Linked DNA regions of Luteipulveratus mongoliensis. The protein of the gene in region 1 interacts with the protein of each later gene in a pairwise test. Links are inferred from orthologs where the notes say so. Each region holds a gene or a part of one and is shown in the gene's direction. Other genes may lie near its edges. The genes, in order: VV02_RS20325 and VV02_RS25540.

Region 1 (3,267 bases):
CCGATGGACAACCTGCTGGAGATGGGGCCGCAGAGCCCAAAACTGTTGTGGCTCAACACTCCTAGCAATCCGACCGGTCAGGTTCTGGGTGTCGAGCACCTCGCCAAGGTCGTCGACTGGGCGCGCAGCCGCGGCGTGATCGTCGCCAGTGACGAGTGCTACGCCGAGCTCGACTGGCGCGCGTCGCCTGAAGGTCTGACCACGCCGAGCATCCTGGACGACCGGGTCTGCGGTGGCAGCCAAGAGGGACTGCTCGCGGTCTACTCGCTGTCCAAGCAGTCCAACCTCGCCGGCTACCGTGCCGCGTTCGCCGCGGGCGACCCTGAGCTCGTACGCCGCCTGGTCGAGGTCCGTAAGCACGCCGGCATGATCGTGCCCTGGCCCGTCCAACGCGTGCTGCGCATCGCGGTCGGCGACGACCAGCACGTCGCCGAGCAGAAGCAGCGGTACGCCGCCCGCCGGACGATGCTGCGTACGGCCCTGGAGTCGACCGGCTGGCGTATCGATCACAGCGACGCCGGTCTCTACCTCTGGTCCACGCGCGACGAGCCGTGCCGGGAGACGATCGCCTGGTTGGCCCAGCGCGGGATCCTGGCTGCGCCCGGTGACTTCTACGGCGCACCCGGGGCACGGCACGTACGGATCGCGCTGACGGCCACCGACGAAAGAATCAATGCGGCTGTGACACGCCTCACGCAGACTTGACGTGACGTCAAAAACCGGTCTCCACCCCATCAGGGGCGATTGCTTGGACGTCGTGACCCTGGGGTAACGTCGTCCGGGCTGACTTCCCGGCGATGACGCCGGCATACAGGAGGACGGACAGCACATGACAAACGAGGGCACCGCCACTTTCAAGGCGGGCGACAAGGAGCTCGAGTTCCCACTGCTCCCGGCAACCGAGGGCAACGCGGGTTACGACATCTCCTCCCTGATGAAGGAGACGGGCAACACCACGCTCGATGTGGGCTTCGTCAACACGGCGTCATGCCAGTCCGCGATCACCTACATCGACGGTGACGCTGGCATCCTGCGCTACCGCGGCTATCCGATCGATCAGCTGGCCAAGAGCTCGAGCTTCCTCGAGGTCTCCTACCTGCTGATCTACGGCGAGCTGCCGACCACTGCCGAGCTGGAGGAGTTCACCTCCCGCATCCACCGGCACACCATGCTGCACGAGGACCTGAAGGACCTGCTCGCGGCGTTCCCGCGCGATGCACACCCCATGTCGGTGCTGTCGGCGGCGGTCTCGGCGCTCGGCACCTTCTACCAAGACTCCTTGTCGATCACCGACAAGGACCAGGTCGAGCTGTCGACCATGCGACTGCTGGCCAAGCTGCCGACGATCGCGGCCTATGCGCATAAGAAGAGCCAGGGCCAGCCGACGCTCTACCCTGACAACCGTCTGGACCTGGTGTCCAACTTCCTGCGCATGACGTTCGGTGTGCCGGCAGAGGACTTCGAGGTCGACCCGATCGTCGCCAAGGCGCTCGACCAGCTCTTCATCCTGCACGCCGACCACGAGCAGAACTGCTCCACGTCGACGGTGCGACTGGTTGGCTCCGGCCACGCGCATCTGTTCGCCTCGATCTCCGCGGGCATCCACGCGCTGTCCGGCCCGCTGCACGGCGGCGCCAACTCGGCCGTGCTGGAGATGCTGGGTCACATCCAGGCCGGGGACGACGACGTCGACACCTTCATGAACAAGGTGAAGAACAAGGAAGACGGCGTCAAGCTCATGGGCTTCGGGCACCGGGTCTACAAGAACTACGACCCGCGTGCGGCCATCGTCAAGGACACCGCGCACGAGGTGCTCCAGAAGTTGGGCGTCAACGACCCGCAGCTCGAGATCGCGATGCGCCTCGAGGAGATCGCCCTCAAGGACGACTACTTCGTCGAGCGCAAGCTTTACCCCAATGTCGACTTCTACACCGGTCTGATCTACAAGGCCATGGGCTTCCCGACCGAGATGTTCACGGTCCTGTTCGCCATCGGTCGTCTGCCGGGCTGGATCGCCCAGTGGCGCGAGATGATGGAGGACCCGGCCACCAAGATCGGTCGGCCGCGTCAGCTCTACATCGGCGAGGCCGAGCGTCAGTTCGTCGGCATCGACAAGCGCTGACCCACGTCGTACGCAAGAGGGCCCTCACCCGCCTGGGTGAGGGCCTTCTTCCGTCGTACGCCTTCACTCAGAGGAACGGCACGCCGAAGTCGGTGCAGGAGGGCTGGAAGCTCTTCGGTCCGTCCTCGAGCGCGTTGAGCGTCATCTGGAGGGTCGGCCCGTCGTTGAAGAGCCCGATGTGACCGGCCTGGTCCCAGGGGCACTTGTTCTGGAGCACGATGTTGTTGACGTCCGGAGCCGACAGCGTCTGGGTCGTGTACGGCGTGACCACGGTGTCCCGCTTCGTCGAGATGACGGTGTACTTCGGCCCGGCCGGCATGTCGCTGCTGCCGTTCGGGAACAGCTCCTTGGTGTAGTCGCTGCTGGTGGTCTGGTCGATGACACCCGGGAACTGCCCGACGTTGGAGAGGCCGGTGACGAAGCCCATGAGTCCCAGGCTGTTGGCGAGCGTCGCGATGCCGTTGAGGCTCGTCCCACGCCCTGAGGGCGCCCAGCCGACGAAGTGCGCCGTCTTGCTCGCGCCGCCCATCTTCTTGATCCACCAGGTCGGGACACTGCCGCCCTGGGAGTGGCCGATGATGTCGACCTTGGAGGCTCCGGTCGAGGCGAGCACCTTGGTGACGAAGGCATCCAGCTCGCCGGCCGAGCCCTTGATGGCGCCGAGGCCACCCACGCGACCGAACGATGTCGCGGTCATCCCGTAGTTCATGGCGAACGTGCAGTAGCCCTCGTTCTTCAGCCTGGGGCCGGCCTTCACGAAGTTGGCGCCGATGTTGAAGAACGTCCCGGGCAGCAGGATCACCGGGTGCGGGTGCTCGGCCGTGGGCTTGCAGCTCCAGTCGTTGGCCCCGGCGGTCGCGTTGGGAGCGAACGCATAGTTGTAGAGCGCCGCCGGCACGCCCTGCTCGGGGAGGTCGGCCGCATGGGCCGGGGTCGCCGTCGCGGCCACCAGGCCCGCCGACACCCCGATCGCGGCGAGTCCGAAGGCGGTCTTTCGGCGCAGGCGTGGGGTTCGAGACACGGGAGACCTCCGTCTGGGGCCCGCCACGAGAGGCGGACAGTGTGACGTAGGTTACTGACGCGTACGTAACCTATGTGAGGTACGTCACGAGAAGTCGTTCCGAGCCGTTCCGCCTCAGGCGAGC
Region 2 (3,311 bases), 1.1 Mb from region 1 along the record:
AGGTAGAGGTCGTCTGCGGGGAGGTGGTAGACGTCCTCGTGCTCGTCGAGGTAGCCGGTGCCGTCCATGATCTCCGGACGGACGAGCGTCGGCGTGATCACCGGGGTGAAGCCGTACTCGACGGCCTGCGCGACGGCCAGGTTGAGCATGGCGAGCTCGAGCCGGGCGCCCACACCGGTGAGGAAGTAGAACCGGGCACCGCCGACCTTGGCGCCGCGCTCCATGTCGATGGCTCCCAGGCGCTCACCGAGAGCCAGATGGTCCAGCGGCTCGAAGTCGAACTCCCTTGGGGTGCCGACCTTTTCGAGCTCGACGAAGTCGTCCTCGCCACCCGGCGGGACACCGTCGAGCACGAGGTTGTCCAGCGCCTTGAGCTGCTTGTCGAACTCCCGACCCGACTCGGCCGCCGCGGTCTCCAGCTCCTTGACCCTGGCGCTCAGGTCGGTGGCGTCGTTGCGGGCCTGGTCTGCCGCGCGCTCCAGCTCCTCGGTCGGTTCGCCCTTCTTCTTGGCCGCGTTGAGCGCGCCCATGGCAGCACCGACGTTCTTGCTCACGGCCTTCTGCTGGCTGCGCAGCGCCTCGAACTCCTGCAGTCCGGAGCGGCGCTTCTCGTCCGCCGCGAGGATCGTGTCGACGAGCCCCTCGTCCGCCCCGCGGGAGCGCTGGCTGGCGCGTACCAGGTCGGGGTTATCTCGCAGCAGCTTGATGTCAATCACGAGCGCAAGGGTAACGACGACGGGGGCGACAGGCGTACTGCATTTGCACCCGGCTTCCCGGGCCGGTGGTGCATGGATAGGCTGCTGCCGTGATCGACCTGATCTGTGAGCTCTTCGTCTGCCTCGGGTTCGCCATCGTGATTCTCGCGGTGCCGGGCTTCTTGTCGTCCCTGCTCGTCGGCAAGGGCGCCAAGTCCGCCCCGCAGACGCTGGACGAGAAGTCATCCGAGCCGCACCTCTCCTGACCCTGTGAACGTCGGCCCCGCGCTCGGGTAGGTTGACCCGAGTTCCGGTGGACTGCAGCGACGAAGACGAGGTGGCCAGGTGAAGCGCGGTGCGGTCATCGTCAACCCCTCCAAGTCCAAGGACCTCACGCGGCTGCGCCGTGAGCTGTCCGCGGTCTTTCACGGCTACGGCTGGGCCGAGCCCCTGTGGTTCGAGACCACCATCGAGGAGCCCGGCACCAGTCAGGCACAAGCCGCGCTCGACGCGGGTGTCGACCTGGTCTGTCCTCTCGGCGGTGACGGCACGGTCAGGTGCGTCGCCACGGCCCTGCGCGGCTCCGGCGTACCCATGGGTCTGCTCGCCGCCGGCACCGGCAACCTGCTGGCCCGCAACCTCGGTCTGCCTTTCCGCCGCTACACCGACGGGCTGCGCGTCGCGCTCAGCGGCCAGGATCTCAAGATCGACGTCGGCAGGGTCCAGCTCGACCGTGACGGCACGGGCGCCGCGATCGAGGACCACTGCTTCCTGGTGATGGCGGGTATGGGTTTGGACGCCGACATGCTTGGTGGCACGCCGGAGACCCTGAAGGCGCGGATCGGCTGGATGGCCTACGTCGCCTCCGGGCTCAAGCATCTGCGTGCCGCCCCGGTGCCGGCCGAGGTGTTCGTCGACGGGAAGTCGCAGGGCGTCCGGCCGACCACCACTGTGCTGATCGGCAACTGCGGACAGGTGACCGGCGGGATTCGCCTCATGCCGCAGGCCCGCATCGACGACGGTCTGCTGGACGGCGTCATCATGTCGGCCGGCCGCCTGACCGAGTGGACCCGCCTGGTCGGCCATGTCCTGATGGGCAAGGAAGAGCCCACCCAGCAGGTGCAGCACTTCTCGGGCAGCTCGTTCCGGGTCCAGTCCGAGGCGCCGCGCCCCGTCGAGATGGACGGCGACCTGCTCGGCGAGACCCTCGCCATGACCGTCGGCATCGACCAGGGATCGTTGATCATCCGCGTGCCGTGACCGACGCGACCTTCCAGTTCGCCTCGGTCAGCCACCTCGACGCCGCGCCCGACCGGGTCTTCGACGCCCTGCGCGAACCCGAGCACTGGGACCGGTGGTGGCCGCAGATCCGCCACATCCAGCCGTACGACGACGAGTCCGGTCTCGTCGTCATCCGCAGTCTGCTGCCGGTGACCCTGCGCGTGGTCGTGACGCGTCAGGTGGTCGACCCCGACGGCGGCGTGCTGCGGGCAGGGCTGACCGGAGACCTGACCGGCTGGTCGCAGTTCGTGGTTCGTCGCGAGGGTCGCGGCACGCACCTCGACTACACGCAGGAGTGCGCCGTCACCAAGCGCCGCCTGGGCCGAGCAGCCCAGGCGCTGCGGCCCGTCCTCCTGGTCAACCACGCAGCGATGATGCGCGCGGGGATGCGCGGCCTCCAGTCGTACGCCTCGTCCTCGGGTACGACTTGACGGTCCGTGGGCTCCACACCGCACGGACCCTCATAGCGAGACCGGGCGCGATCCGCTACTTCGGCTCGTGACTAGAGGTCGTCGAGGTTGAGGACTTCGTTGGTGACGCCTGCGAGCGAGTCGGGATCGTTGGTGGTGACCACGACCGCGCTGCCACCCTCGGCTCGTTCCAGCAGCAGGTGCATCATCCGTCGCCGGTTGCCCGCGTCCAAGGCTGTCGTGGGTTCGTCGGCGAGCAGGTAGGTGCCGGGATGCGCGAGCGCGCGGGCGATGGCCACCCGTTGCTGTTGACCACCCGACAGCTCCTCGACGAGGTGACCGCTGGACTCGCCCAGACCGACCGAGGTGAGGACCTGTTCCGCCTGTGCCGTAGCGTCCGGACCGCTGACGCCGGCGGCGATGAGCGGGACGGCAACGTTCTCCAGAGCGGTCAACGCCATGCTCAGGTGGTTGTCCTGCGGGATCCACGCCAGGTCCGACGGCTCCGGGGTGCCTTCGACCGTGCCGTGGTCGGGGGCGAGCTCACCGGCGATGACCCGCAGCAGCTGCGTCTTGGCCACGTCCGAGACACCGGCGATCCCGACCAGGTGTCCCGGCTCGACGCGCAGTGTGACGGGCCGGTCGGTCAAGGACGTGTCGTCGTCGCGCCGGATCTCGATGTCGTTCAGTCGGATCATGCGCCCCTCCCCTCCTGGCCGTCCCAAGGCTCCACGACGAGGCGGAGGTGCTCCTGGTCCGGGTCGCGCTGAACGCGGAGCAGGGTGCCCGGCGGCAACTCGTCGAGGACGTCGTCCGGCAACGGCACCGAGCCGTCCGGTGAGACCACCGCGAGCTCGACCCCATCCTGTGCGTGGGCACCGACTCGCCCGTCGCGGATGGTGACCGTCCGCTGCATGGCGGAGGC

Evidence for each region.
Region 2: the proteins of VV02_RS20325 (region 1) and VV02_RS25540 interact in binary tests that used the Escherichia coli proteins (3 or more experiments, as listed by UniProt). The link is inferred for Luteipulveratus mongoliensis from one-to-one orthologs.

What each region holds. Positions count from the first base shown.
Region 1 is NZ_CP011112.1:4,295,605-4,298,871, reverse strand. Bases 23-2,975 are described here. They hold VV02_RS20325 (citrate synthase), read left to right. Parts: upstream 23-829; coding sequence 830-2,122; downstream 2,123-2,975. Other genes in these bases: VV02_RS20320 (esterase/lipase family protein), read right to left, coding at 2,190-2,975; dapC (succinyldiaminopimelate transaminase), read left to right, coding at 23-705. Also shown: more of dapC, read left to right, coding at 1-22; more of VV02_RS20320, read right to left, coding at 2,976-3,143; VV02_RS20315 (hypothetical protein), read right to left, coding at 3,258-3,267.
Region 2 is NZ_CP011112.1:5,367,379-5,370,689, forward strand. The notes cover bases 1-2,997. They hold VV02_RS25540 (diacylglycerol/lipid kinase family protein), read left to right. Parts: upstream 1-1,040; coding sequence 1,041-1,955; downstream 1,956-2,997. Other genes in these bases: serS (serine--tRNA ligase), read right to left, coding at 1-716; VV02_RS26610 (hypothetical protein), read left to right, coding at 806-961; VV02_RS26760 (SRPBCC family protein), read left to right, coding at 1,952-2,407; VV02_RS25550 (ATP-binding cassette domain-containing protein), read right to left, coding at 2,479-2,997. Outside these bases: more of VV02_RS25550, read right to left, coding at 2,998-3,084; VV02_RS25555 (ABC transporter ATP-binding protein), read right to left, coding at 3,081-3,311. UniProt on the Escherichia coli protein: In vitro phosphorylates phosphatidylglycerol but not diacylglycerol; the in vivo substrate is unknown.